Regions from separate parts of the Mesorhizobium sp. 01N446 genome, predicted to be linked through region 4. Evidence: predicted binding sites of a transcription regulator. Region 4 holds the regulator's gene; each other region holds the start of a gene.
What was found. Region 4 encodes PhoB, which activates phosphate uptake and scavenging genes when phosphate is short. Its sites were predicted from a motif close to TGTCATNNANCTGTCAT; they were not measured.

Region 1 (7,515 bases), on a different contig from region 4:
GCCACCGACCTGATCACCGCCAATCCGGACCTGAAGGGCATCTTCGCCTCCAACCTGATCATGGCGCAGGGCGTCGGCCAGGCAATCGCCGAGAACAAGCTTGCCGGCAAGGTCGGCCTGATCGGCTTCGACAGCGACGAGAAGCTGATCAAGTTCCTGAATGACGGCGTCATTTCCGGCCTGGTCGTCCAGGATCCCTATCGGATGGGCTATGACGGCATCAAGACCGCGCTCGCCGCCTCCAAGGGCGAGAAGGTCGAGGCCAATGTCGACACCGGCGCCAACCTCGTCACCAAGGCCAATATGAAGGATCCCAAGATCGACGCACTGCTCAATCCGAAGCTCAACTAAGCAACGGTAGAGAGGCACAGTTTCCGGGGCCTCGTGCCCCGGAAACGACAGCGATATCGCTTGGAAATCCGCCAGCCTGGGCTAGGTTGCTCCGGCAGGCACTTAAAAGCCTGCCGCGTGCCAGATCGTAAGGCCAATCAGGGAGGATTGTCATGACATCTACGGCGCAAGACCTGCACCCCGCCCCCGTGCTGGAGCCCGGCAGAACGATCCTCGAACTGCGCGGCCTCGAGAAGAAATATCCCGGCACCCATGCACTGAAGCCGGTGACGCTGGCCTTCAAGTCGGGCGAAATCCATGCCATTGTCGGCGAGAACGGTGCCGGCAAATCCACCCTGATCAAGCTTCTGACCGGCGTCATGCCGCGCACATCAGGCGATGTCATCTGGGAAGGCAAGCCCGCGCCGCTGGCGACCCCGCATGAAGCGATGGCGCTCGGCATCAACGCAGTGCACCAGGAAGTCGTGCTCTGCCGTCATTTGACGGTTGCCGCCAACATGTTCCTTGGCGAGGAGAATTCGCGCTTCGGCATCCTGCAGCAGCGCGCCATGGTCAAGGAAGCGCAGAAGATCATCGACGATCTCGGCTTCGACCTGCCGGCGCATGTCGTGCTTGGCGACCTCACCATCGGCCAGCAGCAGCTGATCGCCGCCGCCCGCGCCACCGTGCGCGGCACCAAATTCCTGATCTTCGATGAGCCGACCGCCTACCTGACCCGCAAGGAGGCCGACCAGCTCTTCACTCTGATCCGCCGGCTGAAGGCGGAGGGCGTGACGATCATCTACATCAGCCACCGCATGGAAGAAGTCTTCGAGCTGGCCGATCGCGTCTCCGTGCTGCGCGACGGCACGCTGGTCGGCACCAGAAACATCGCCGAGACCAACGATGCCGAACTGGTCAAGCTGATGATCAACCGCTCGATCGAGCAGGTCTATCACAAGGAGCATTTCACCCCGGGCGCTACAATCGTCGAGGCCAGGAACCTGTCGGGCAAGGGCTTCGAAAATGTCTCGATGACAGTCCGCGCCGGCGAGATTGTCGGGCTCTACGGGCTGATCGGCGCCGGGCGCAGCGAATTCGTCACCACGCTCTACGGGCGCCACCGCAAGTCGGCCGGCCAGATCCTGTGGGAAGGCAAGCCGGTTCAGGTCAATTCGGAGCATGACGCGATCAAGCTCGGCATGGCGCTGGCGCCGGAAAGCCGCCGCGACCAGGGTCTCTGCCTCAACCTGCCGGTCGGCCTCAATCTCAACCTGCCGATCTACAAGCGCATCTCCAAGAACATGTTGATCTCCGGCGCGCAGGAGAAGACCCAGGCCGACCGCCAGATTGCCGATCTGCGCATCAAGACGCCGACACGCCATGCGCTGGCCTCCAGCCTGTCGGGCGGCAACCAGCAGAAGATCGTCATCGGCAAATGGCTGGCGCATGGCGCCAAGCTGTTCATCTTCGACGAGCCGACCGTCGGCGTCGATGTCGGCACCAAGGCCGAGATCTACCGCCTGTTCGGCGCGCTCCTGTCGAAGGGCGCCGGCATCATCCTGATCTCGTCCTACCTGCCGGAAGTCTATGAGCTGGCCGATACGCTGCACGTGTTCCGCCGCGGCAAGCTGGTGGCGACACACGGATTCCGCACCGCCGATCACGAGGAAATTCTCACACAGGCGCTCGCCGAGAAACAAGAAAAGCTGGGAGGAAAGATATGAGCACCGAGGCGATTCCTGCCGAAAAACCCAAGCGCAATTACAACGCCCTGTTCGGGCTGACACTGCTGGCGCTGCTGGTGCTGCTCTGGGTGATCTTGTCGCTGTCGACATCGAGCTTCGCCTCGGCCAACAACATCTCGAACCTTCTGCGTCAGGGTTCGATGATCGCCATCCTGGCGGTCGGCCAGACCTTCGTCATCATCACCGGCGGCATCGATCTGTCCGTCGGTGCGGTGGTCGGCTTCGCCACCGTCATTGCCGCGATGCTGATCAATGCCGGCATACCCGTCTTCCTCGCCATCCTGATCACGCTTCTGGTCGGCGTTGCGATCGGCCTGTTCCACGGCTTCGGCATCGTCAAGATGGGCCTGCCGCCCTTCATCATCACTCTGGCGACACTGACGTCCTTGCGCGGCATCGGCCTTCTGATGACCAACGGCAACTCGATCTCCATCAACAATGATGCCTTCCAGGAGTTCTCCCGCAACTCCTTCCTCGGCGTGCCCAATCTGTTCTGGATGGTGATCCTGGTCGGCATTCCGGCTTATATTTTCCTGCATCACAGCCGCTGGGGCCGCTACCTCTTCTCGGTCGGCTCAAATGCCGAGGCCTCGCGCCTGTCCGGCGTCAATGTCCAGCGCACTATCTATATGGCCTACACGCTGTCTGGCCTGTGCGCGGCTTTTGTCGGCGTATTGCTCGCCTCGCGCATCGGCATCGGCAACCCGACACAGGCCGAGGGCTGGGAACTGCAGGCGATCGCGTCCTCGGTCATCGGCGGTACTTCGCTGTTCGGCGCGGTCGGCTCGGTGCATGGCCCGCTGCTCGGCGCCTTCATTCTCGCCACCATCAACAACGGCGCCAACCTGCTCAACGTCAACGCCTTCTGGCAGCGCATCATCACCGGCGTGTTGATCATCGTCATCGTCTATTTCGACGGTCTGCGCCGCCGCGGCGGCAAGTGACCACTGCTGAAATCGATCTCCGGCCCGGCGTGAAGACGGGTCGGAAACCCAACTGGACTGAAACATGAAAGCCGTTGTCTGCCGCTCGCCCGGGGAACTCGTCCTGGAAGACCGCCCCGCGCCCGGCGCACCCGCTGCCGGCTGGGCGCTGGTCGCGGTCAGCCATGTCGGCATCTGCGGCACCGACTACCACATTTTCGAAGGCAAGCACCCGTTCCTCGCCTACCCCCGCATCATGGGCCATGAAGTCTCCGGCACCGTCGTCGAGACGGGCGAGGGCGTCGACCTTGCCATTGGCGAACCGGTCGTCATCAACCCCTATCTCTCCTGCGGCAAGTGCATCGCCTGCCGGCACGGCAAACCGAATTGCTGCGTCAGGATCGAGGTGCTGGGCGTCCATCGCGACGGCGCCATGTGCGAACGCATTCTTGTCCCGGCGCAGAATCTCTATCCGGCCAATGGCCTGTCGCTGGCCGACGCCGCCGCCGTCGAATTCCTGGCCATCGGCGCGCACGCTGTGCGTCGCGCTCGCGCCGATCCCGGCGCCCGCGCGCTGGTCATCGGCGCCGGCCCGATCGGTCTCGGCACCGCCATCTTCGCCCGCATCGCCGGGCTCGACGTAACGCTGCTCGACATGAGCAGTGAAAGGCTCGCCTTCGCCGAAACCGAACTCGGCTTCCAGACACTCGACGGGTCACGTGGCGCGGTGCCCGACCTGGTCAGGGAAGCGACATCAGGCGAAGGCTTCGACGTGGTCTTCGATGCCACCGGCAACACCCGGTCGGTGCAGTCGGCCTTCGCCCATGTCGCGCATGGCGGCACACTGGTGCTGGTCAGCGTCGTCAAGGACGACATCGTCTTCTCCGACCCTGAATTCCACAAGCGCGAAATGACGCTGGTCGGCAGCCGCAATGCACTGCGTGCCGATTTCGACCATGTCGCAACCTCGATCCGCAACGGCGCCGTGCCCTTGGCCAAGCTCGTCACCCACCGCACGACGCTGGCCGATACGCCCAGCGATCTCGCCCGCTGGGCGCACGAAAAGTCCGGCCTGATCAAGGCCGTGATCGAGATCGGATAGTCGGCAGAAGCAGGCTCACAGCGCCGACAGTCTCAACTCCACTCGTTCCGCCGGAAAGCGCGACTCCGAAAACTGGATCGGTTGGCCGTCCGGCGTGATGTTGACGGCCACCGTGACCAGCACAATGGCGCCCGGCTGCAGGTCGAGGTCGACGAGATCGGCCGCATCGGCATGGCGCGCCGACAGCACGGTCGATTGCCTGAGATAGTCGTCTATGCCGAAGCGGGCCAGCGACGCAGTGATCGAGCCGGTCTCCGCCATCGCCTTGTCGATGCCGGAAAAGCGCCTGGCATCGAACCAGCCGGCAGCGCGTGACACAGGCCGTCCATCGGCCTCACCGCGTGTCTCCAGCCGGATCACCTCGGCGCCCCTGGCCAGCCCAAGTCCCTCGGCGACGCGCTGGCTGGCCGGCTCGACCGATGAGGCGAGCAGCACGATGTGGCGTTCCGAGGTCTGTCCCTGTAGGCCCGTTGAAAAGCGCGTGCGCGCGCCGATCGGATAGGACAGCCGCTTGCGCGACAGGACGAAGGTGCCGCGTCCCTGCTCGGCCCGCAGCACCCCTTCCTGCACAAGCGCCGATATGGCGCTGCGGACCGTGTGACGGTTGACGCCATAGCGTTCGGCGAGTGCCACCTCCGGCGGCAGCGCGGCATTCTCGGCGAAATCCCCGATGGCGATTGCCTGCAGGATCCTGTCGGCAATCTGCCGCCACAGCGAAACGCCGCTGCGCCGCTCGATGCTGTCGGCTTCCTGTCGCCCGATCATGAATTGCCCCCGTCCATCTGGCCCCTGTCATCCACCCGTCATGGACTCGCGCTACGTAGTATGTATAATTTGTATAGTTGTCTATATCAATAGACAAATTTAGCAAAGAGGAATGCTGCCGATGCGAGGACAGGAAGCCCGCGACCAGGCCGAACGCAAGGCCGCCATGGCGACGCTGGCGCAAGCGAGCGGCGACGACATCGTCCGGCTCTGGAACGAGGCCGGCCTGCCCTCGCAGGCCGAGCTGCTGCGCGGTCCCGAGACCGGGCTGGTGACGCTGCGTGGCCGCATCGGCGGCGGCGGCGCGCCGTTCAATGTCGGCGAGGCGACCGTCACCCGCGCCACCGTCCGGCTGCCGTCGGGCCAGGTCGGCCATTGCTACGCGCTTGGCCGCGACAAGCAGAAGGCGAAGCTGGCGGCGATAGCCGACGCGCTGTGGCAGGACCCTGCCCGACGCGCCGAGGTCGAGACCAGGCTGATCGCGCCTTTGAGGTCGGCGCTCGCCACTGCCCAGGAAAAACGTCGCGCCGAGACGGCGGCAACGAAGGTGGATTTCTTCACCATGGTTCGCGGAGAAGACTGATGGATATCGCAGCGCAATCGATCGAGGGCGGCTTCGCCGACCCGATGTTCAACGCCCAGACAGTCTTCCGCGCGGTCATGGATGCGATGGCAAGGCCGGGCAGCGTGCAGCCTTTGCCGGCCTTGGCCCGCCCACCCGCGCCGCTCTCGGGAACTGCTGGCGCCGTGGCATTGGCGCTGTGCGACAACGACACGCCGCTCTGGCTCGACCCCGCCTTGCACACCTCCGCCGCGATCGGCTCCTGGCTTGGCTTCCACACCGGCGCGCCGCTCGCCAACACGCCGGCCGACGCACATTTCGCCTTTGTCGCCACGCCTGCCGAGATGATGGCGCTCGACGGCTTTTCTCAAGGGACGCAGGATTATCCCGACCGCTCGACCACCCTGATCCTGCAGGTCAGCGATTTCACCTCGGGCGTTCCCCTGCTGCTCGAAGGCCCCGGCATCGAAACCAGCGCCACCGTCGCGCCGGCGCAGATGCCGCGTCACTTCATCGAGCAGTGGAAGCAGAACATCCAGCGCTTTCCACGCGGCGTCGACATCATCCTCGCTACGCCGGAAGGCATAGCCTGCCTGCCGCGCACCACGCGCATCAAGACGATGGGGGCGTAAGATGTATGTCGCGGTAAAAGGCGGCGAAGCCGCAATCGCCAACGCCCACAGCCTGCTTGCCGACCGCCGGCGCGGCGACCGTTCGGTGCCGGCACTGCGCCTCGACCAGATCGTCGAGCAGTTGGCGCTCGGCGTCGACCGGGTGATGAGCGAAGGCTCGCTCTACGACCGTGAACTCGCGGCACTCGCCATCGTCCAGGCGCGCGGCGACATGATCGAGGCGATCTTCCTGGTGCGCGCCTATCGCACCACGCTGCCGCGCTTCGGCTACACCAGGCCGACCGACACCGGCGCCATGCTGGTCGAGCGGCGTGTCTCGGCAACCTACAAGGATCTGCCCGGCGGCCAGTTGCTTGGGCCGACCTTCGACTACACGCACCGGCTTCTCGACCCCGAGCTTGCCGCCGGCGCCGATGTCGCCGAGCCCTTGCGGCGCGAGACGGAAGCGCAGGCCATGCCACGCGTTTCGGCGATCCTCGCTCGCGAAGGGCTGATCGAACCGGACGGCGAGATGCCGGGGGATCATGTTCCCGGCGACATCACCCGCGAGCCGCTGGAGTTCCCGATGGCGCGCGACATCCGCCTGCAGGCGCTATCGCGCGGCGATGAGGGTTTCCTGCTGGCGCTCGGCTATTCCACCCAGCGCGGCTATGCCCGCAACCATCCCTTTGTCGGCGAGATCCGCATCGGCGAGGTCGAGCTGGAACTCGACGTCCCCGAACTGCCCTTTGCAGCCCCCCTCGGCACGGTGCGGGTCACCGAATGCCAGATGGTCAACCAGTTCAAGGGCTCGGCCAAGGCGCCGCCGCAATTCACCCGCGGCTACGGCCTCGTCTTCGGCCAGAGCGAGCGCAAGGCGATGGCCATGGCGCTTTGCGACCGCGCCCTGCGCGCCTCCGAGCTCGGCGAGGACATTGTCGCCGCCGCCCAGGACGAGGAATTCGTCATCTCGCATTCCGACAACGTCCAGGCGACCGGCTTCGTCGAGCATCTGAAACTGCCGCACTATGTCGACTTCCAGGCCGAGCTCGACCTCGTGCGCCGCATGCGCGCCGAATACGAGGCACGCGAAAACCCCGCCAAGATCGACGAGAAGCGGGAGGCAGCGGAATGATCGAAGGCCTGTCCCATATGACCTTCATCGTCAGGGATCTCGAGCGGATGAGAGAAATCCTCGAGGGCGTTTTCGACGCGCGCGAAGTCTATGCCAGCGACGCCGAGCAATTCTCGCTGTCACGCGAAAAATTCTTCCTGATCGGCGACATATGGATCGCCATCATGCAAGGCGAGGCGCTGCCGGAGCGCAGCTACAACCACATTGCCTTCAAGATCGACGACGCCGATTTCGACCACTACGCCGAACGCGTCTGCAGGCTAGGCCTCGACATGCGCCCGCCACGCCCACGTGTCGAGGGTGAAGGTCGCTCGATCTATTTCTACGATGACGACAACC
Region 2 (7,515 bases), 980 kb from region 4:
CTCGCCGGCCATGCCGAAGGCTTCGAGCGCTATGTCAAATCGGACCGGGTCTCGGCCCAGCTGAAGACGGTGCTGCCCGATTGCGATCTCATCGTCGGCACCGAGGAAGAGATCATGATCGCCTCGGGCGCCGATGATTGCCTGAGCGCGCTGAAGACGATCCGCGCCCTGTCGGCGGCCACCATCGTCTTGAAGCGCGGCGCCATGGGCTGCATCGTCTATGACGGACCGATCAGCGACGATCTGGAAGACGGCATCGTCGGCAAGGGTTTCCCGATCGAGATCTACAATGTGCTGGGCGCCGGGGACGCCTTCATGTCCGGCTTCCTGCGCGGCTGGCTGGGCGGCGAAGACCATGCGACGGCGGCGACCTGGGCCAACGCCTGCGGCGCCTTCGCCGTGTCGCGCCTGCTGTGCGCGCCGGAATATCCAACCTTCGAGGAGCTGCAGTTCTTCCTCAAGAATGGCAGCAAATACAGGGCGCTGCGCAAGGACGAGGCGATCAACCACATCCATTGGGCAACCACCCGCCGGCGCGACATCCCATCGCTGATGGCGCTCGCCTGCGACCACCGTGTGCAGCTCGAGGACGTCGCGGCGAAGGCCGGCGCCGATCCGGCGCGCATCCGCGATTTCAAGGTGCTGGCGGTTAAAGCGGCGGCAAAGGTTGCCGCTGGCCGCGATGGCTATGGCATGCTGATCGACGAGAAGCATGGCCGCGAGGCGATGTTCGAATTCGCCAGGCATCCCTTCGCCTGGCTCGGCCGCCCGGTGGAACTGCCGGGCTCGCGGCCGCTGCGCTTCGAATTCTCGCAGGATATCGGCTCGCAACTGGTGGAATGGCCGGTCGATCACTGCATCAAGTGCCTGTGCTTCTACCATCCCGACGATCCGGCGGCCCTGAAGGAAGAGCAGCAGCAGAAATTGCGCGCACTGTTCGAGGCGGCGCGGAAAGTCGGCCGGGAACTGCTCGTCGAGATCATCGCCGGCAAGCACGGCAAGCTCGACGACACGACCATTCCGCGCGCGCTGGAAGAGCTTTATGCGCTCGGCATCAAGCCGGACTGGTGGAAACTCGAGCCGCAGGCGTCTGCCGGCGCCTGGGCCAGGATCGAAGCGGTCATCCTGAAGCACGATCCCTGGTGCCGTGGCATCGTGCTGCTTGGCCTGGAAGCCCCGCAGGACGAGCTGGAAGCGGCGTTTGCCGCGACCGCCAAGGCGCCGATCGTCAAGGGCTTTGCCGTCGGCCGCACCATCTTCGTGCACGCGGCGGAGGAGTGGCTGGCCGGCAGGATGTCGGACGACGAGGCCGTCGCCGACATGGCGTCGCGCTTCGAACAGTTGACCGAGGCGTGGCTTGCCGCGCGCGGCCGCAAGGCGGCATAAGAAGGCGCGGCACAAGGACTGCGGAGGAAAACACCATGAGCAAGACAATCCGCCTGACGATGGCGCAGGCGCTGACCCGCTTCCTGTCCCGCCAGATGACCGAGATAGACGGCAAGAAGACGCCGATCTTCGGTGGCGTCTGGGCGATCTTCGGGCACGGCAATGTCGCCGGCATCGGCGAGGCGCTCTACCAGGTGCGCGACGAGCTGCCGACTTTCCGCGCCCACAACGAACAGGCGATGGCGCATGCGGCTATCGCCTATGCCAAGGCCAATTTCCGCAGCCGCTTCATGGCCGCGACCTCGTCGATCGGCCCCGGCGCGCTCAACATGGTGACGGCGGCAGCCCTTGCGCATGTAAACAGATTGCCCGTCCTGTTTTTGCCCGGCGACGTCTTCGCCAACCGCATTCCCGACCCGGTGCTGCAGCAGGCCGAGGATTTTTCCGACGGCACGGCGACGGTCAATGACTGCTTCCGTCCGGTGTCGCGCTATTTCGACCGCATCACCCGGCCGGAGCAGATCATCCCGGCGCTGAGCCGCGCCATGCAGGTGCTGACCGATCCGGCCGATTGCGGGCCGGTGACGCTGTCACTCTGCCAGGACGTGCAGGCCGAGGCCTATGACTATCCCGAAAGCTTTTTCGCCGAGCGGGTCTGGCACCAGCGCCGGCCCCGCCCGGACCGCCACGAGCTTGCCGCTGCTGTCGCGGCACTGAAGGGCGCCAAGAAGCCGCTGGTCATCGCCGGCGGCGGCGTTCTCTACTCGCAGGCCTCCGATGCGCTGGCCAGGTTCGCGGAAGGCGCCGGCATTCCGGTCTGCGAGACGCAAGGCGGCAAGTCCTCGCTTCCGGACGATCATCCGCTCAACATGGCGGCGGTCGGCGTCACCGGCACGTCGGCGGCCAACCGGCTGGCCGAAGAGGCCGATGTGGTGCTCGCCATCGGCACGCGCCTGCAGGATTTCACCACCGGCTCGTGGGCGCTGTTCAAGAACTCCGGCAAGACCATCATCGGGCTCAACGTGCAGCCTTTCGACGCCGGCAAGCACCGCGCGCTGCCGCTGATCGCCGACGCGGCCGAGGGACTGGCCGAACTCGGCGCCGCGCTGAAGGGCTGGAAGGCGCCTGCCGCCTGGACCGACAATGCGGCCAAGGGCAAGAAGGCCTGGCAAGCCGACGCGGCCAAGGTGACGGCCTCGACCAATGCCGCCTTGCCGTCGGACGCGCAGGTGATCGGCGCCGTGCAACGCGCCATGGGATCAGGCGCGACATTGCTGCATGCCGCCGGCGGCTTGCCCGGCGAATTGCACAAGCTTTGGCAGGCCGGCGCACCCGGCTCCTACCATGCCGAATACGGCTTCTCGACCATGGGTTACGAGATTGCCGGCGGGCTCGGCACCAAGATGGCCAAGCCGGACGACGAGGTCGTCGTCATGATCGGCGACGGCTCCTATCTGATGCTGAATTCCGAGATCGCCACGTCGGTGATGCTCGGCTTGAAGCTGACCATCGTACTGCTCGACAACCGTGGCTATGGCTGCATCAACCGGCTGCAGATGGCGACCGGCGGCGCCAACTTCAACAATCTGTTGAAGGACTCGCGCCATGAGATCCTGCCCGATGTCGACTTCGCCGCGCATGCGGCGAGCCTGGGCGCGATAGCAGAGAAAGTGCCGTCGATCGCCGGGCTGGAAAACGCGCTGCAGAAGGCCAAGACCAACGACCGCACCACCGTTCTGGTCATCGACACCGATCCGCTGGTCTCCACCGATGCCGGCGGCCATTGGTGGGATGTGGCGGTGCCGGAAGTGTCGGCACGGCCGCAGGTCAACGCAGCGCGCAAGGCCTATGACGAGAAGCGCCAGATGCAGAGCGTCGGCGATTGATGCTAGCTCCCTTCTCCCCGTCCCTATACGGGGAGAAGGTGCCGGCAGGCGGATGAGGGGCGGCGCCAGCGGCCAAAGAATGAACTGTTCTAATCTGGAGTGACGACTTGAAAGCCAAACTGGGCATGTCCCCCATCGCGTGGTGGAACGACGATCTTGCGGAACTGAGCGATGACGTGTCGCTGGAAGAGTGCCTGCGCCAGTCGCGTTCGGCCGGCTTCACCGGCATGGAGATGGGCCGGCGTTTCCCCAACGACCCCGCCGTCATGCTGCCGATCCTCAAGGCGGCCGACGTGACGCTGTGCGGCGGCTGGTTTTCCGGCACGCTGGTCGACGAGGAGATGAGCAAGAACAAGGACCGCATCCAGCCGATGATCGAGCTGTTCAAGGCAGTCAACGCGCCTTGCATCGTCTATGGCGAGGTCGGCCGCTCGATCCAGGGCGACCGCTCCAAGCCGCTTGCCACCAAGCCGAAACTGTCGGGCGACGAGATGAAGGCCTACGCAAGGCGCCTGACGGAATTCGGCGAATGGTGCGCCGAACAAGGCATGCCGCTGTCCTATCACCATCACATGGCGGCGGTGGTCGAGACCGAGCCGGAACTCGATGCCTTCATGCGCCATTCCGGCGAGGGCATTCCGCTGCTGCTCGATGCCGGACACCTGGCCTTCGCCGGCGGCGACGTCCTGCGCGCCATCGACAACCACCACAAGCGCATCAGCCATGTGCATGTGAAGGATGTGCGCATGGGCGTCATCGACAAGCTCGACCGCACGAAACAATCTTTCCTCGACGCCGTGGCGCTCGGCGCCTTCACCGTGCCGGGCGACGGCTCGCTGGATTTCGGCGCCATCGTGCAGCGCTTCGCCCACCATGGCTATGAGGGCTGGTTCGTGGTCGAGGCCGAGCAGGATCCGAAGAAGAACCCGCCGCTCAAGATGGCGCAGGTCGGCCACAAGGAACTGATGCGGGTGATGACATCAGCCGGCTACACCGTCGAAACCCAGGGTTTTCCGAATGCCTGACGCGACGGGTTCACGGCGAGGCAGGTTGCTGTAGATTGGCCCGATGAAAGATTACGAGCACCCCTTCTTCCGGCCCTTATGGCGGCGTGTCGCCGTCGTCGCGGTCTGCGTCATCTGGTCGATCATCGAGTTCGCCACCGGCACGCCATTCTGGGGCACCATCGCGCTAGGCTTCACCGGCTATGCCGTCTGGCAGTTTTTTTATCTGTACAAGCCTGTCGACGAGAACAAGGCGACGGCCGAGTCCGAACCGAAGGAGTAAGCGGATGTCCAAGCTGCTGGTGAAGGCCGACAAGGGCCATGGCCGCGTTGCCCATGTGACGCCGAAAAGCGCCGGCTGGACTTATGTCGGTTTCGACCTGCACCGGCTGCAACCCGGCGAAAGCGCCTCGGGGAGGACGGAAGACCGCGAAGTCTGCCTGGTGTTCGTGACCGGCAAGGGCACGGCGAAGGCAGGCGGCAAGGATCTCGGCCTGCTCGGCGAGCGCATGTCGCCTTTCGAAGGCAAGCCGTGGTCGGTCTATGTTCCCGAGGGATCGGACTGGTCGGTGACAGCGGACACCGATCTCGAACTCGCGGTCTGCTCGGCGCCTGGCCTTGGCGGCGGGCTGCCGGTTCGAGTGATCGGGCCGGACGATCTTGGCCAGGAGGTGCGCGGCAAGGGCACCAACACGCGCTACGTCACCAACATCCTGCCGGAAGGCAAGCCGGCGGATTCCTTACTGGTGGTCGAGGTCATCACGCCCGGCGGCCACACGTCGAGCTATCCGCCGCACAAGCATGACCAGGACAACCTGCCTGATGAATCCTATCTTGAGGAGACGTACTATCATCGCCTCAACCCGCCGCAGGGCTTTGCCTTCCAGCGCGTCTACACCGATGCCGACACGAACGGCCATCGCGCGCTGGACGAAGCGATGGCGATCGAGGATGGCGATGTCGTGCTGGTTCCCAAGGGTTATCACCCCTGCGCCGCTTGCCATGGCTACGACCTCTACTATCTCAACGTCATGGCCGGGCCGAAGCGGACGTGGAAATTCCACAACGCGCCCGAGCACGAATGGTTGATGAAGGCCTGACAGTCCGATTCCGCTTGAACTTATTGGTCCAGCTCGGAAAAATCGTCGGCTAAGGACCTATTGGGTCGATTTGCCTTCGAAAACCCTTCAAAGCTTCGTCAATCCGTCATGGAAATCACCTATGGCAGCGGTCTGACGAGGACTTCCCATGCGTTATGCCATCTACTTCACCCCCCGGCAGGACGAACCGCTGGCGCGGATCGCCGCCAACTGGCTGGGCCGCGACCCGTTCGGCGCGGCGACAAGGCCGGTCGAGGCCGTGGCGGATCTGTCGGCCGCGGAAGTCGCCTTCCACACCGCCTCTGCCCGCCGCTATGGCTTCCACGCGACGCTGAAGGCTCCCTTCCGCCTGGCCGCCAACGAGACCGAGACCTCGTTGCGCGATGGGCTTGACCATTTTGCCGAGGTGACGCCTGTCGTGACGATCCCGCGTCTCGTCGTCAGCCAGATCGACAGCTTTTTCGCGCTGGTGCCGGAGGGTCCGTTGCCGCCACTCAACCGTTTCGCCGACGATGTCGTGCGCGATTTCGACCGGTTCCGCGCGCCGCTGACCGAGGCCGAGATCGAGCGGCGCAGCCCGGATTCGCTGAAACCGGCCGAGTTCCGCAATCTCTGCCAGTGGGGCTACCCCTATGTCTTCGAAACCTTCCGCTTCCACATGACGCTGTCGGGCCGGGCCGGGCCACAGGAAAGCCCTCGTTTGCGCGCAGCAATCGACAGCCTGTTCGCGGATGTGTTGCGGCAGCCGGTGCTGGTCGACGCGCTGACGCTGTTTGTCGAAACCGAACCTGGCGCACCGTTCATGGTCCTTTCGCAGCACGCGCTGGGACGCCGCCCGGCGAGGAAGACCGCCTGAACAACCCTGCTCGAAGAACCAGAGGACTGCCCGAAATGACCGCCGAGACCGTTCTTTCCAACGCCCGCATCGTGCTTGCCGACGAGATCGTCGAGGGCTCGCTGGTGCTGCGTGATGGCTTTATCGCCGGCATCGACGCGGGTAGCAGCCGCAACGGCGAGGACATGGGCGGCGACTATGTCATTCCCGGGCTGGTCGAGCTGCACACCGACCATCTCGAGGGCCATTACGCGCCGCGGCCGAAGGTGCGCTGGAACCCGATCGCGGCGGTGCTTGCCCATGACGCGCAGGTGGCGACCGCCGGCATCACCACCGTGCTCGACGCCTTGCGCGTCGGCATGGACGAGGACGCCGATCTCACCTCAGCCGATATCCGCAAACTGGCCGACGCGATCGAGGACAGCGTCGCGCAGGATCGTTTGCGGGCCGATCATTTCCTGCATCTGCGCTGCGAGGTTTCGGCGCCGGACTGCCTGCAGGCCTTCGCCAATTTCGACGAGGACGACCGGGTCAAGCTGGCCTCGCTGATGGACCATGCGCCCGGCCAGCGGCAGTTCGTCAATCTCGAAACCTATGCCTATTACTACCAGCGCAAGCTGAAGCTGACCGACCGCGACTTCAAACTGTTCTGCGAGAAGCGGATGGCGGAATCGGCGCGCTATTCGACGCCGAACCGCGCGGTGATCGCCGCCGCCTGCCAAGAACGCGGCATCGTGCTGGCCAGCCATGACGACGCCACGTCGAGCCATGTCGACGAGGCGGTCGAGCAGGGCGTGCGCGTCGCCGAGTTCCCGACCACCGAGGAAGCGGCGCGCGCTTCGAAGGCCGCAGGCCTTGGCGTGCTGATGGGAGCGCCCAACGTCATGCGCGGCGCCTCGCATTCGGGCAATGTCTCGGCGCGCACGTTGGCCAGCGACGGCCTGCTCGACATCTTGTCTTCGGACTATATCCCCTTCAGCCTGATCCAGTCGGCCTTCTTCCTCGGCGACATGGTCGAAGGCATTTCGCTGCCGCAGGCGGTCGCCATGGTGTCGAAGAACCCGGCCGAGGCCATTGGCCTGACCGACCGCGGCGTCATCGAACAGGGCCGCCGCGCCGATCTGGTGCGCGTGCGCGTCGACGACCATGTTCCGGTGGTGCGCACCGTCTGGCGGCAGGGACGCCGCGTCGCATGATGGTGTCGGCCTTGATCGAGCGTGAGTTGTCCGCTGAAACCTTCCCTGTCCGTCATGGCGTCTTTGTCGCCGTCGTGGGGCCCAGCGGAGCCGGCAAGGACACGGTGA
Region 3 (7,515 bases), 1.6 Mb from region 4:
CTTGCGGCGCGCGCCACCGACTTCTGGACGGTCGAGCCCTGTGTGGCCTTCTTCTGGCGTGCCGGCGTTGCCGTTGCACGGCCGCGGCCCGACAGCTTCAGCCGATGCACCTTGCCGATGACGGCATTTCGGCTCACCCCTCCAAGCTGGGCAGCAATCTGGCTTGCGCTCAGACCCTCCGACCACAGTTTCCTGAGAAGTTCGACCCGCTCGTCAGTCCAGTTCATGAGACCGCGCTCCTGCTAACCGTGCGCAATCGGAATCCCTTCCCGACCCAGCAACCTTGCTGGGGCAGACACCACATATATCTGGTGATTAGGTCCGCCGCACGAAATCTAGTTATTTCTCGACTACAATTACCTTATGCGCTGACTCGGTGACAAGAGTCCCAAGTGCAACACGAATCGGTTTTTTCGGTTTTCCCCAACTTGCCCGGTCGCTCATGAGCCGGCGTCGAGTTAGGGGGCTTGTCGCGTGCCACTACGCGACGTTTTCGTTGACTTCATGGCCGAAAAACACGATAAGCCGCACAAGGCCGCCGCTTTGGCGGCTTTTTTGATTTTCCGGTACCGGAGACGCATATAATGAGCGGTTCGGCGCTTTACGAGACCTTTGCTCGCGCTCCCCTGGCTTTCGACCATGGGGAAGGAACCTGGCTGGTCACCGACAAAGGCGAGCGATATCTCGATTTTGCCGGCGGCATCGCGGTCAATTCGCTCGGCCACAGCCATCCGCACCTGGTCGCGGCTCTCACCGAGCAGGCGGGAAAACTCTGGCACGTCTCCAATCTCTACGAGATTCCGGGACAGAGCCGGCTGGGCGAGCGCCTGGCCGACGCCACCTTTGCCGACAAGGTGTTCTTCACCAATTCCGGCGCCGAGGCGCTGGAATGCGCGATCAAGACGGCGCGGCGCTACCACTTCGTCAAAGGGCATCCCGAGCGCTTCCGCGTCATCACCTTCGAAGGCGCCTTCCATGGCCGCACGCTGGCGACCATCGCGGCCGGCGGCCAGTACAAATACCTCGAAGGCTTCGGCCCGAAGGTCGAAGGCTTCGACCAGGTCGGCTTCGACGACATCGATGCCGCCGAGAAGGCGATCACGCCGGAGACCGCCGCGATCCTGATCGAACCGGTGCAGGGCGAGGGCGGCATCCGCCCGGTTCCGACGCAGTCGCTGAAGCGGCTGCGGCAGCTTTGCGACCAGCACGGCCTGCTGTTGATCTATGACGAGGTCCAGTGCGGCATCGGCCGCACCGGCAAGCTGTTCGCGCATGAATGGTCAGGCGTGACGCCCGACATCATGGCGATCGCCAAGGGTATTGGCGGCGGCTTCCCGATGGGCGCCTGCCTGGCCACCGACGAGGCCGTGGTCGGTATGACGTCGGGCGTGCACGGCACCACCTTCGGCGGCAATCCGCTGGCCATGGCTGTCGGCAACGCCGTGCTCGATGTGGTGCTGGAGGACGGCTTCCTCGAGGATGTCCAGCGCAAGGCATTGCTGATGAAGCAGGGCCTGGCGGCGATCGCCGACGAATTCCCCGATGTCATTGAAGACATCAGGGGAACCGGGCTGATGCTTGGGCTCAAATGCGCCATGCCCAACACCAAGGTGAACATGGCGCTGCGCGACCAGCATTTGCTGGCGGTTCCGGCTGGTGACAACGTCATTCGCCTGCTACCGCCGCTCACGGTCACCGACGCCGAGATCCACGAAGCGCTCAACCGCATCCGCGCCGGTGCCAAAGGCCTGGCGGATGCCATCGCCGTGGCCGCCGCGAAGTAATTCCGGAAAATTGCCGATGTCAGTTCGCCATTTCACCGATCTGTCCACCGTTTCCGAGGGCGACCTGCGCTTCATGCTGGACGACGCGGTGGTGCGAAAGGCGCGCCTCAAGGCCGGCGAGCGCACCAGGCCGCTCGAAGGCAAGGTTCTGGCGATGATCTTCGACAAGCCGTCGACGCGCACGCGCGTCTCCTTCGACGTCGGCATGCGCCAGCTTGGCGGCGAGACCATCATGCTGACCGGCACCGAAATGCAGCTCGGCCGCTCCGAAACCATTGCCGACACCGCCAAGGTGCTGTCGCGCTATGTCGATGCGATCATGATCCGCACCACTTCGCATGAGCGGCTGCTGGAGCTGACCGAGAATGCCACGGTTCCGGTGATCAACGGGCTGACCGACGACACCCATCCCTGCCAGCTGATGGCCGACATCATGACCTTCGAGGAGCATCGCGGTCCGGTGGCCGGCAAGACCATCGCCTGGACCGGCGACGGCAACAATGTGCTGCATTCGCTGCTCGAAGCCTCGGCGCGGTTCCGCTTCAACCTCAACGTCGCCGTGCCCGAAGGCAGCGAGCCGGCGCAGAAGCACATCGACTGGTCCAAGGCGCATGGCGGCAAGCTGCTCTTCACCCGCTCGCCCGAGGAAGCCGTCGACCAGGCCGACTGCGTCGTCACCGACTGCTGGGTGTCGATGGGCCAGGAGCATCGCGCCCGCGGCCACAACGTCTTCTCGCCCTATCAGGTCAATGCCAAGCTGATGGCGCATGCCAAACCGGACGCGCTGTTCATGCATTGCCTGCCGGCGCATCGCGGCGAGGAAGTGACCGACGAGGTTATCGACGGACCCCATTCGGTGGTCTTCGACGAGGCCGAGAACCGGCTCCACGCCCAGAAGGCGGTGCTTGCCTGGTGTCTTGGGGCTTGAGGTGGCTTGGGCTTTGAAAGGTCTGGGCGCTTGATCTGCGGGGGCGCGATGCCTATCTGCGCCGCATCACGCAAATCAAGCGCGTTTGGACGCATGCACCCCAGGGGGCGGCATGGCCGCGCCCTGGAGCTTTGTCATGTTGGAAACGCATCAAGTGACTGAACATCACCCCAAACTCGGCGAGTTCGGCTATGCCGGCGACGACCATGTCGTGCCGTTCGAGGTCGGCCCGCTCGACGTGCGCGGCCGGACCGTCCAGCTCGGGCCGATGCTCGACGCCATCCTCAGCCGCCACGACTATCCCGAGCCGGTCGCCCGCCTGCTGGCGGAAGCCTGTGTGCTGACGGTGCTGCTCGGCACCTCGCTCAAATTCGAGGGCAAGTTCATCCTGCAGACCCGCACCGACGGGCCGGTCGACATGCTGGTGGCGGATTTTTCGACGCCGTCGGCGCTGCGCGCCTATGCGCGCTTCGATGCCGATCGGCTCGAGGCCTTGATCGCTGCAGGCGAAACGTCCCAGCAGACGCTGCTCGGCAGCGGCGTGCTGGCGCTGACCATCGACCAGGGCGCCCATACACAGCGCTATCAAGGCATCGTCCAGCTCGATGGCGAAACGCTGGAAGATGCGGCGCGCACCTATTTCCGCCAGTCGGAGCAGATCCCGACGGATATCAGGCTGTCCGTGGCCAAGCTGTTGACGCCAGGCCCTGGCGGCGCGCGCGAACAATGGCGCGCCGGCGGCATCCTGGCGCAGTTCCTGCCGCAGTCGCCCGAGCGCATGCGCATTCCGGACCTGCCGGGCGGCGACGGCGATCCGCGCGAGGAGATCCATGATCCGGCGGACAATTCCTGGCAGGAATTGCTGGCGCTGCTCGGCACGATCGAGCCGACCGAACTGATCGACCCGACGATCGGCGCCGAACGGCTGCTCTATCGCCTGTTCCACGAGCATGGCGTGCGCGTCTTCGGCGGCGTTCCCGTCGCCGACCAGTGCTCATGCTCGCGCGACAAGATCCGCGGTATCCTCGAGGGCTTCTCCGCGCAGGAGATCAAGGACTCGACCGAGGACGGCGGCATCCATGTCGCCTGCGAATTCTGCTCGAAGCAGTACGACTTCGACCCGGCGGAATTCGCGGCGCAGTGAAGCTCCTTGCCTTCTCCCCGTTTACGGGGAGAAGGTGCCCGAAGGGCGGATGAGGGGCGGCGCTGACTTTGGCGAATAGCCGTGCGCAGACCCCGTCCTCGACAATCTCATCAGCCCGGCCCTCATTGTCCTGCCGGGCGTTCGTCATTCGAAAAGCCAAGCAGTTGGCTTTTCGTCCGCTGCGCGGACCATTCCTCAACTCCCCGTATAGTGACGGAGAGAAAGACGCTAATTTACCGTCCGCCTGGTTCCCGGCAGATCCAGCGAGAACGCCGGGATGGCGATGTCGAAGGTCTCGCCGCGCTTGTTGCGCATCGTGTAGTGACCCACCATGATGCCTGACGGCGTCGAGAGCGGGCAGCCGGACGTGTACTGATAGCTGTCGCCGGGATTGAGTTCGGGCTGGTCGCCGACGACGCCCGGGCCGCGCACTTCCTCGACCCGGCCGGCGCCGTCTGTGATGTGCCAATAGCGCGACAGAAGCTGCACGAATTCGTCCGACTGGTTGTCGATCGTCATCTGATAGCCCCAGACATAGCGGTTCTCCGAAGGATCCGAGCGATCCTCGAGGTAGAACGGCCTGACCTGCACTTCGATGTTGCGCGTAACGGCGCGGTACATAGGCGGCTCCAAAACAGTCCCATACCTTTCGGCGCTCCCGGCGAGCAGGTCAACGTGCGCGTCTTGTCGCGCCTGGCCTTGAAACGCAGGTGCCGGCAAAGAATGTCATTTAAGTGACACATGACAATGGTGGTGTGCACGAACCGGGCGACTCGCCGCTCTGTCGAACTGTTGAAAACGGCCACATGCAGGCTGTCTCTTCTGGAGTGACCGGATCTCGATGGAACTCACTCTCATAGCCGCCTCGCTTTCGACTGCTCTTATCCTTTCAAACGCCGCGAGCATTCTGCTCGCCGCGTCACAGCTGAAACGGCGCACCGCGATCGCGCGGCCAGCCGGCAAATCGCCGCCCGTGTCGGTCGTCATACCCTGGCGCGGCGTCGAGCCGTTCACGCAGGAGACGCTGGAGCGCGCCTTTTCGCTCGACTGGCCACGCTATGAGTTGATCTTCTGCGTTGCCCATGGAGACGACCCGGTGGTCAGGTTGATCCGCGCCGCCATTGACCGCTTCCCAAAAGTGCCGGCCCGGCTGTTGATCGGCGAAGACCGGTTCAGTGCCAATCCCAAGCTCAACAATTGCGTCAAGGGCTGGGAAGCCGCGCGGCACAACTGGGTCGTCCTGGCCGATTCCAACGTGCTGATGCCGAGAGACTATATCCAGCATTTGATGGCGGCTTGGCGGACGGATACCGGCCTTGTCTGCTCGACGCCGATCGGTTCGCGGCCGGAGGGCTTCTGGGCCGAGGTCGAATGCGCCTTCCTCAACACGCTGCAGGCCCGCTGGCAGTATGCCGGCGAGGCGCTCGGCCTTGGCTTTGCCCAGGGCAAGAGCATGCTATTGAACAAGCCGGTGCTGGATGCCAATGGCGGCATCCGCGCGCTGGCCGCCGAAGCCGCCGAGGACGCCGCCGCGACCAAGCTGGTGAGCGCGATTGGCCTGCGCGTCAATCTTGTCGCGGCACCCTTCGAGCAGCCGCTTGGCAGGCGCACGCTTGGCACGGTCTGGTCGCGCCAGGCCCGCTGGGCGCGTCTGCGCCGCGTCACCTTCCCGCTGTTCTTCACGCCGGAAATCCTGACCGGCGCGGTGGTGCCGCTGGCATTTGCGCTGCTTGCGGCAGCCAGCGCCGGCGTCAGCCTGCCGCTGACGGCCATCGCCGTGCTGGCGGCCTTCTACCTTCCGGAATGCGCCCTGGCCTGGTCCAAGGGCTGGCACCTGTCGCCGCGCACGGTCGCGGCGATGATCGCGCGGGACTTGATGTTGCCAGCCATGTGGGCACGCGGCTGGCTCGGCGGCGCGGTCGACTGGCGCGGCAATGCAATGACCATCGGCACCAAGGCTACGGAGCTGGAAGAGGCTTCGTCGCGCGCCTGAAAGCCAAAGACATCTACTATTTTGCCGCTTTCAGCGCCTGCGCGATGTCTTCCAGCAGGTCGTCGGCGTCCTCCAGGCCGACCGACAGCCTGAGCGTGCCCGGTCCGATGCCGAGTTCGGCGCGCGCCTCTTCGCTCAAATTCTTGTGCGTCGTCGTCGCCGGATGGGTGATCAGGCTCTTGGCGTCGCCGAGATTGTTGGAGATCAGCACGATGTCGAGCGCGTTCTGCAAGGCGAAGGCCGCCTGTTTGCCGCCCTTGACGTCGAGGCAGATCAGCGTCGAGCCGCCCGACATCTGCTTCCTGACGATCTCGGCCTGCGGGTGGTCGGCGCGGCCGGGATAGATGACGCGGGCGATCTGCGGCTGCTCGGCCAGGAAATCGGCGATCTTGCCGGCGCTTTCCGTCTGCTGGCGCACGCGCAGTGGCAGCGTCTCCAGGCCCTTCAGCAGCGTCCAGGCGTTGAAGGGCGACAGGCTGGGGCCGGTGTGGCGGAAATAGTCGTGCAAATTCTCGTCGATCCACTTCTTGTCCGACAGGATCACGCCGCCGAGACAGCGGCCCTGGCCGTCGATGTGCTTGGTCGCCGAATAGACGACGATATGGGCGCCGAGCTGCAACGGCTTCTGCTGCAAGGGCGTGGCGAAGACATTGTCGACGACGAGCCGCGCGCCGATCGAGTTGGCGAGCGACGCGACGGCGGCGATGTCGACCACTTCCAGCGTCGGATTGGTCGGGCTCTCCAGGAAGAACAGCTTGGTGTTGGGCCTGACCGCCTTTTCCCAGTTGGCGATGTCGGTGCCGTCGACCAGCGTCGCCTCGATGCCGTAGCGCGGCGCCAGCGTCTCGACCACCCAGCGGCAGGAGCCGAACAGGGCGCGCGCCGCCACGATGTGGTCACCGGCCTTGACGCTGCACAGAAGCGCCGCCGTCACCGCCGCCATGCCCGACGCCGTGGCGCGTGCGTCCTCGGCGCCTTCCAGCGCGCACATGCGCTTTTCGAACATGTCGACGGTCGGATTGGCGTAGCGCGAATAGATGAAACCGGGTTCCTCGCCCTTGAAACGGGCTTCCGCCGCCTGCGCCGTTTCGTAGACATAGCCCTGGGTCAGGTACATCGCCTCCGAGGTCTCGCCGAAGCCGGAACGCAGGGTTCCGCTATGAACGAGGGCTGTCTGAGGCTTCCAGTTGCGCTTGTTGCTGCTCATCGCTTTTGTTTCCAGACACAAAAAAACCGGTCACGAAAGTCGCAACCGGTCCATACGGCCTCACGGCCAACGGTCCTTTAGCGACTTGTTTAACGTGGCTGCAAGCCGACCGGCCAAATCACCACGGGATAACGATCCTTTAGACCCGTACCACGCTTGCGTCAATTGCCGGCTTCATTAAGAGGTTTGTACCAAGCAGGTTTCGCAAAGGTGTCCCACGGTTTTGCGACAAGACCTGCGCCAAGAAATGGTCGCCCAGGAGCGAAGCTTTGCGGCAGACAGGCATTCTTCCCGATCAGGACATCGCGGCGCTGTTCCAGTCCGGTGCGCTGAAGTCGCGACGTGCTCTTGATCCCGACCAGATCCAGCCGGCCAGCCTTGATCTCAGGCTCGGCGACAAGGCCTGGCGGGTGCGCGCGTCCTTCCTGCCGGGTCCCAACCATAACGTTTCGGAAAAGC
Region 4 (7,515 bases):
CGCCCGGATTTTCTTCATCCGAGAAAGCCCCGTCGAATCCGGCGGCGGCTCCGGCCGGTGGATGGCTCAAGCCCCTGATTTCGGGCGCAAACTCGGATCAGGTCACGGCCATCCGACGCCACCACCTTTTCCAGTGCCGGCGACGCGTTACCGGGCTGACACGAAACTGTCATGCGACTGTTATAATCCATCGCTATTGGCCTCAGCGGGCGCTGCTTAGGAATGGCGCCGAGAGACCATCTTCCGAACAGGAGCAGGCCACATGAGACATTTCATCCGCTCGGCGGCCGTTGCGATCGCAATGGCTACAGCGTCTACCTTCACCCTTTCCGCAGCCATCGCAGCTGACCTTTCCGGCGCGGGCTCGACCTTCATCTATCCGGTGTTCGCCAAGTGGGCCGACACCTACAAGAAGGACACCGGCATCGGCCTCAACTACCAGTCGATCGGCTCCGGCGGCGGCATCAAGCAGGTCATCGCCAAGACCGTGACCTTCGGCGCCACCGACAAGCCGATGTCCGATGCCGATCTGGAAAAGAACGGCCTCGTGCAGTTCCCGATGGTGATGGGCGGCATCGTGCCGATCGTCAACCTCCAGGGCGTGAAGCCGGGCGAACTGGTCCTCGACGGCAAGACGCTCGCCCAGATCTACCTCGGCGCCATCACCACCTGGGACGATGCCGCTATCAAGGCGCTGAACCCCAGCCTCACCCTGCCGTCGACCGCGATCGCCGTCGTGCATCGTTCGGACGGCTCGGGCACCACCTTCAACTTCACCAACTATCTGGTGAAGCTCTCGCCCGACTGGAAGGACAAGGTTGGTTCGGACACCGCCGTCGAATGGCCGACGGGCGTCGGCGCCAAGGGCAGCGAAGGCGTTGCCAACACCGTCAAGCAGACGGATGGCGGCATCGGCTACGTCGAATACGCCTATGCCAAGCAGAACAACCTGTCCTACTCCAAGATGCTGAATGCAGCCGGCAAGGTCGTCGAGCCGTCGCTGGAGTCCTTCGGCGCTGCCGCTTCGAATGCCGACTTCAAGACTGCCAAGAACTTCAACGTCATCATCACCAACGAGCCCGGCGACACCACCTGGCCGATCGCTGCCTCGACCTGGGTCCTGATCCACAAAGCTCCGGATGATGCCGCTGCCACCGGCGAAGCCCTGAAGTTCTTTGCCTGGGCCTACAAGGACGGCAAGGAAACCGCCAAGGCGCTCGACTATGTCTCGATCCCCGACAGCGTCGTCGACCTGATCAAGGCTTCTTGGAAGGCCGACATCCAGGCCGGCGGCAAGCCCGTCTACGCCGGCGAGTGATATCCTCCAAAGGAGCGCCGCGCCCGCGGCGCTCCTTTTCCTTCAACTGAAAGAGCCGAGCTTGACATGAGCGCTGTCCAGGAAGCCTTGCCAGCCGTTAGAAGTTCGCGCGACGCCACCGTTCGACGGTTCGCGCTGACCGATTCGATCTTCCACGGAATGACCCGCGCCGCTGCCATATTGGTGCTGGTCCTGCTCGGCGGCGTAGCGATCTCGCTGGTAGCCGGTTCCTGGCAAGCCCTGTCGACCTTCGGCTTCTCCTTCCTGACCAGCGAAAGCTGGAACCCGGTGACGGAGAAGTTCGGTGCGCTGGCGCCGATCTACGGCACCATCATCACCTCGGCCATCGCCATCCTGATCGCCGTGCCGCTCGGCATCGGCATCGCCATCTTTCTCACCGAGCTTTGCCCGCGCCCGCTGCGGCGCCCGATCGGCATGGCGGTGGAATTGCTGGCCGGCATCCCGTCGATCATCTACGGCATCTGGGGCCTGTTCGTGCTGGCGCCGTTCCTGCAGACGACGGTGCAGCCCTTCATCATCAGCGTGTTCCACGGCGTTCCGGGCCTCAACGGCCTGTTCGCCGGTCCCCCCTATGGTATCGGCCTGCTGACCTCGGCGATGATTCTGGCCATCATGATCCTGCCGTTCATCACCTCGATCACCAAGGACGTCTTCGATACGGTGCCGTCGGTGCTGAAGGAATCGGCCTATGGCATCGGCTGCACGACCTGGGAGGTCACGCGCCGGGTCGTCATTCCCTATACCCGCATCGGCATCATGGGCGGCGTCATGCTGGCTCTGGGCCGCGCGCTCGGCGAGACCATGGCGGTGACCTTCGTCATCGGCAACGCGCACCGCATCTCGACGTCGCTGTTCGCGCCGGCAACGACCATCTCGGCGACGATCGCCAACGAATTCACCGAAGCCGTCGGCGATCTCTACACCTCCTCGCTGGTCGCGCTCGGCCTGATCCTGTTCGTTATCACCTTCCTGATCCTTGCCATCGCACGCTACATGCTGATGCGCATCGATGCCCGCACGGGAGCCTGACCGATGTCGACAGCCGCATCGCTTCACCAAAGCCGCAAGCGCAAGAATGGCGTGATGATGACGCTGTGCGTCGTCGCGGCCGGCATCGGCCTTGCCTGGCTGGCGCTGATCCTTGGCGCCTTGCTCTACAAGGGCCTGGCCGGCGTCTCGCTCTCGGTCTTCACGGAAATGACGCCGCCGCCCGGCGATGCCGGCGGCCTGCTCAACGCGATCTACGGCAGCATCGTGATGACCATCATCGGCATCATCGTCGGCACGCCGATCGGCGTGCTGGCCGGCACCTACATGGCCGAATACGGCCGCTTCTCGAAGCTCACCACGGTGGTGCGCTTCATCAACGACATTCTTCTGTCGGCGCCGTCGATCATCATCGGACTGTTCGTCTATGAGCTGATGGTGCGGCCGATGGGGCATTTCTCGGCGATCGCCGGTGCCGTGGCACTTGCCATCCTGGTCATCCCCGTCGTCGTGCGCACCACCGAGGACATGCTCAACCTGGTGCCGAACGCCTTGCGCGAAGCCGGCACCGCGATCGGCGCGCCGCGCTGGGTGGTCATCCGCTCGGTTGCCTATCGCGCCGCGCTTTCGGGCATCGTCACCGGCATATTGCTGGCGATCGCGCGCATCTCCGGCGAGACCGCACCGCTTCTTTTCACGGCGCTGAACAACCAGTTCTGGTCGAGCAATCTAAACGCGCCGATGGCCAGCCTGCCTGTCACCATCTTCCAGTTCGCTCTCAGTCCCTATGAGGAATGGCAGCAGCTGGCCTGGACCGGCGCACTCATCATCACATTGACGGTTCTCGCGCTCAGCATCTTTGCGCGCAGCCTGACCGGACGCAGAGAGGACAAATGAGCCAGATGTTGTCTCCAGACATGACGATCGCCGCCGAGGCGGTGACCAAGGCCAAGATCGAGGTCAAGAACCTCAACTTCTACTACGGCCAGTCGAAGGCGCTGAAGGACATCACGCTGTCGCTGCCCGAGCGCAGCGTCACCGCCTTCATCGGCCCTTCGGGTTGCGGAAAGTCGACGCTGCTGCGCGTCTTCAACCGCATCTACGAGCTCTATCCCAAGCAGACCGCCGAGGGCCAGGTGCTGCTCGACGGCCAGAACATTCTCGACCGCTCGCAGGATCTCAACCTGCTGCGCACCAAGATCGGCATGGTGTTCCAGAAGCCGACACCGTTCCCGATGTCGATCTACGAGAACATCGCTTTCGGCGTCAGGCTCTATGAGAAGATCAGCAAGGCCGAAATGGACGGCCGTGTCGAGCAGGCGCTGAAGCGCGCGGCGCTGTGGACCGAGGTCAAGGACAAGCTCAACGCCAGCGGCCTCAGCCTGTCGGGCGGCCAGCAGCAGCGGCTGTGCATCGCTCGCACCGTGGCGGTGAAGCCGGAAGTCATCCTGCTCGACGAGCCGGCCTCGGCGCTCGACCCGCTGTCGACCGCCAAGATCGAGGAACTGATCGACGAGCTGCAGGCCGACTACACGATCGTCATCGTCACCCACAACATGCAGCAGGCCGCGCGCGTGTCGAAGCAGACGGCCTTCATGTATCTGGGCGAACTGGTCGAATTCGACAAAACCGAGAAGATCTTCACGTCGCCTCGCGAGAAGCGCACGCAAGACTACATCACCGGCCGCTTCGGCTGATCGCACGCATACGAGGACCAGGATCATGGCCGAACACACAGTCGCAGCCTTCGACGAGGATCTCGGACAGATCAGCAGGCTGATCAGCGACATGGGCGACCTCGCCGGCTCGATGGTCGGCGGCGCCACCAAGGCGCTGCTGAATTCCGACAATGCGCTCGCCCAGCGCGTGGTCTCCGACGACGCCATCATGGATGCGCGCCAGCGCGAGCTCGACGACCGCGCCATCACGCTGATCGCCAAGCGCCAGCCTATGGCCGACGATCTGCGTCATGTCGTCGGCTCGATCCGCATGGCCGGTGATCTCGAACGCATCGGCGACCTTGCCAAGAACATTGCCAAGCGCGTCGGCACCGTCGGCCTCAGCTCCACGCCGCGCGACCTGTCGCATTCCATCGACGCCATGGCGCAGCTGGTGCTGATCCAGGTGCAGGGCGTGATCGAGGAATATGCGGCGCGCGATGCCGCCGCACTGGCGAAGCTGCGCGCCGACGACGAACGCATCGACGTCAAATACACCTCCGTCTTCCGCGAACTGCTGACCTACATGATGGAGGATCCGCGCAACATCACGGCCTGCACGCATCTGTTGTTCTGCGCCAAGAATCTCGAACGCATCGGCGACCATGTGACCAACATCGCCGAGAACGCGTACTATGTCCTGACCGGCACGCAACTGCCCGCCAACCGTCCAAAGCAGGACGAGACGGCGATGTCGGCGCCGGCGGCCTGAGCGCAGGGGTAACCAAGCGATGATCGCACCACGCATCATGGTGGTGGAGGACGAGGAGCCGCTCGGCGTGCTCCTCCGCTACAATCTGGAATCGGAGGGTTATCAGGTCGAGGTGGTGACACGCGGCGATGAAGCCGAAATCCGCCTGCAGGAGAACGTGCCCGACCTCCTGGTGCTCGACTGGATGGTGCCGGCGGTGTCCGGCATCGAACTCTGCCGGCGCCTGCGGATGCGGCCCGAGACCGAGCGGCTGCCGATCATCATGCTGACCGCACGGGGCGAAGAAAGCGACCGTGTGCGTGGGCTGTCCACCGGCGCCGACGACTATCTGGTCAAGCCGTTCTCGACGCCGGAATTCATGGCTCGCGTCAAGGCGCTGCTGCGCCGCGCCAAGCCGGAAGTGCTGTCCAGCGTGCTCAAGGTCGGCGACATCGTGCTCGACCGCGAATCGCACCGGGTCTATCGCAAGAAGAGCGAGATCCGGCTCGGACCGACCGAATTCCGCCTGCTCGAATTCATGATGCGCCACCCCGGCCGCGTGTTCTCGCGCAGCCAACTGCTCGACAATGTCTGGGGCGAGACGATCTACATCGACGAACGCACTGTCGACGTGCATGTCGGCCGGCTGCGCAAGGCGGTCAACAATGGCCGCATGCCGGATGTCATCCGCACCATTCGCGGCGCTGGCTACGCGATCAGGGAAGATTGAAAGCGACCTGATTCAGGCGACGTTTTTCTTGGCGGCAAGGCCCGCTTTCGTTTGCACGCCCGGCGCGAAAATCTCCTGGTCGACGAAGGTCAGCGCGCGCATGGCACAGCCTTCGCGGATCAGCGGCAGCTCGTTCGGCTCGGTGTCGAAGGAGATCGATTTCGAGTGCTGGCCGCCAGCGGTCTGGGCGATCGCCTCGCGCAGTGCCGGCTCGATCAGGTCGAAGGCGGCGGCGCTGACGCCGACCATGGCGACGGGCGCGGGATCGATCAGCGCGAACAGGCTGCCGAGGCCGTAGCCAAGTGCCTCGCCGGCCTTGCGGTAGGCTTCGCGCTCGGGCCCGTCCCGTTCGCGTGCCGTGGCGGCCAATGCCCGCATCTGCGCGTCGCTGACATCGGCCACCGGCTCGGTGTCCTCGCTGAGCTGCCTGGCGTTGCGCCAGATGGCATAGTTGCCGGCATAAGCCTCGACGCAGCCACGGCGGCCGCAGCGGCAGAGCGCGCCGCCCGGCCGATGGATCATGTGGCCGAATTCGCCGCCCGAGGAATGGGTGCCGGTGAAGAGCTCGCCCTTCAGCACCAGGCCCATGCCGATGCCGTGCGACAAAAGGATGGCAATGAAGTCGTCGCGGTAGCGCTCGGGATCGCGCCAGCGCAGCGCCACGGCCATCATGTTGCAGTCGTTTTCCATGGTGGCGGGGATGCCGAACTCGGCTTCGAGTATGTCGGCGAAGGCGATGTCGGTCTGCGGCGTGATCGGCGACCAGAGCATCGCCCGGGCTTCGGTGTCGGTGATGCCCTGGATCGCCAGCGCGATGCGGGCGACGCTGCGCACATCGATGTCGGGATCCTCGAGCCGCCGTCGCACGATTGCCGTGCATTCGCCGATCAGCGCTTCGCGCGACATGGTCAGCGTGTCCAGCCGGCGCTGTTCCTCCGATATCACCTGGCCGGCATAGTCGATGACGGCGACGGAGAGGAAATTCAGCGACAGCACCACGGTCATGACAGCCGCGGCCTCCGGGTTGAGGCCAAGGCCGACCTGCGGCCTGCCGCGTTTGAGCGCGCCGGCCTCGCTCGGCTTGCCCTCGGCCAGGATGCCTTCACCGATCAGGTCGGAGGAAATCGCCGATATGGTCGAATGGCTGAGGCCGGTGGTCGCCGCGATCTCGGTGCGCGAAGGCCGGCCGGCCCGGCGCACGGCCGCGATCACCATGGCGCGGTTGCGCCGGCGCAGATCGTCGTGACGGATTCCGACCGACATGTTTTTCCATATCCTCCCGGTCGCCGCGGCTCCTCCGGTCCCTCGAATGCCGCGCGACACGGTCAAATACTGGCAGAAGCGGCCCGTCCTGTCATTTATTTATTCCGAGGCTCGAAAAAAATTCGGAAGGGCATCAAAATCCATCAGAATCGTTGTTGACAGCGTTCCGGTGTTAGACCAGTGTTTTTTCGAGGCTCGAAAAAATAGAGCCTCTGTGCCGGCCTTAGGGCCAGTTTGGTCGCGCCATACGCGGCGCAGGGAGGAATATTATGAAGAGATTCACAACCGCCATCCTGGCGGGTGTCGCCATGTCGCTGACGCTTGCGTCGGTCGCGCAGGCGAAGGACAAGGTCATCGGCGTTTCGTGGTCCAACTTCCAGGAAGAGCGCTGGAAGACCGACGAGGCCGCCATGAAGAAGGCCATCGAGGCCGCCGGCGACAAGTACATTTCCGCTGACGCGCAGTCCAATCCCGGAAAGCAGCTCACCGATGTCGAAAGCCTGATCTCGCAGGGCGCCAATTCGCTGATCATCCTGGCGCAGGATGCCTCGGCCATCGGCCCGGCCGTGCAGAAGGCGCTGGACGAAGGCATTCCGGTCGTCGGCTATGACCGCCTGATCGAGAACAAGGACGTCTTCTACCTGACCTTCGACAACAAGGAAGTCGGTCGCATGCAGGCGAGCGCGGTGTTCAAGGCCAAGCCGGAAGGCAACTATGTCTTCATCAAGGGCTCGGGCGCCGATCCGAATGCCGACTTCCTGTTCGCGGGCTCGATGGAAGTGCTGAA

Region 1: a site for PhoB is predicted at 4,894-4,910, ahead of phnF (phosphonate metabolism transcriptional regulator PhnF). Genes of this name have one in related genera too.
Region 2: a site for PhoB is predicted at 5,470-5,486, ahead of AC1DPX_RS02895 (DUF1045 domain-containing protein). Genes of this name have one in related genera too.
Region 3: a site for PhoB is predicted at 4,581-4,597, ahead of AC1DPX_RS00190 (ceramide glucosyltransferase). Genes of this name have one in related genera too.

Annotation. Positions count from the first base shown of each region.
Region 1 is NZ_JBFTRA010000005.1:387,790-395,304, forward strand. Features, by position in the region: gene AC1DPX_RS21225 (ABC transporter substrate-binding protein) at 1-351, shown strand, start outside; gene AC1DPX_RS21230 (sugar ABC transporter ATP-binding protein) at 504-2,057, shown strand; gene AC1DPX_RS21235 (ABC transporter permease) at 2,054-3,022, shown strand; gene AC1DPX_RS21240 (zinc-binding alcohol dehydrogenase family protein) at 3,087-4,103, shown strand; gene phnF (phosphonate metabolism transcriptional regulator PhnF) at 4,119-4,868, opposite strand; gene phnG (phosphonate C-P lyase system protein PhnG) at 4,990-5,451, shown strand; gene phnH (phosphonate C-P lyase system protein PhnH) at 5,451-6,062, shown strand; gene AC1DPX_RS21260 (carbon-phosphorus lyase complex subunit) at 6,064-7,176, shown strand; gene fosX (FosX/FosE/FosI family fosfomycin resistance hydrolase) at 7,173-7,515, shown strand, end outside.
Region 2 is NZ_JBFTRA010000001.1:631,174-638,688, forward strand. Features, by position in the region: gene AC1DPX_RS02870 (bifunctional 5-dehydro-2-deoxygluconokinase/5-dehydro-2-deoxyphosphogluconate aldolase) at 1-1,386, shown strand, start outside; gene iolD (3D-(3,5/4)-trihydroxycyclohexane-1,2-dione acylhydrolase (decyclizing)) at 1,422-3,272, shown strand; gene iolE (myo-inosose-2 dehydratase) at 3,380-4,297, shown strand; gene AC1DPX_RS02885 (DUF3329 domain-containing protein) at 4,341-4,559, shown strand; gene iolB (5-deoxy-glucuronate isomerase) at 4,564-5,376, shown strand; gene AC1DPX_RS02895 (DUF1045 domain-containing protein) at 5,525-6,232, shown strand; gene AC1DPX_RS02900 (alpha-D-ribose 1-methylphosphonate 5-triphosphate diphosphatase) at 6,268-7,407, shown strand; gene phnN (phosphonate metabolism protein/1,5-bisphosphokinase (PRPP-forming) PhnN) at 7,404-7,515, shown strand, end outside.
Region 3 is NZ_JBFTRA010000001.1:38,436-45,950, reverse strand. Features, by position in the region: gene AC1DPX_RS00215 (GcrA family cell cycle regulator) at 1-227, opposite strand, end outside; gene AC1DPX_RS00210 (aspartate aminotransferase family protein) at 585-1,784, shown strand; gene argF (ornithine carbamoyltransferase) at 1,801-2,712, shown strand; gene AC1DPX_RS00200 (Hsp33 family molecular chaperone) at 2,825-3,856, shown strand; gene apaG (Co2+/Mg2+ efflux protein ApaG) at 4,085-4,477, opposite strand; gene AC1DPX_RS00190 (ceramide glucosyltransferase) at 4,698-5,849, shown strand; gene AC1DPX_RS00185 (O-succinylhomoserine sulfhydrylase) at 5,866-7,056, opposite strand; SAM riboswitch at 7,114-7,191, opposite strand; gene AC1DPX_RS00180 (2'-deoxycytidine 5'-triphosphate deaminase) at 7,326-7,515, shown strand, end outside.
Region 4 is NZ_JBFTRA010000001.1:1,614,069-1,621,583, forward strand. Features, by position in the region: gene pstS (phosphate ABC transporter substrate-binding protein PstS) at 263-1,318, shown strand; gene pstC (phosphate ABC transporter permease subunit PstC) at 1,385-2,368, shown strand; gene pstA (phosphate ABC transporter permease PstA) at 2,372-3,223, shown strand; gene pstB (phosphate ABC transporter ATP-binding protein PstB) at 3,220-4,023, shown strand; gene phoU (phosphate signaling complex protein PhoU) at 4,049-4,756, shown strand; gene phoB (phosphate regulon transcriptional regulator PhoB) at 4,776-5,465, shown strand; gene AC1DPX_RS07860 (ROK family protein) at 5,478-6,728, opposite strand; gene xylF (D-xylose ABC transporter substrate-binding protein) at 6,998-7,515, shown strand, end outside.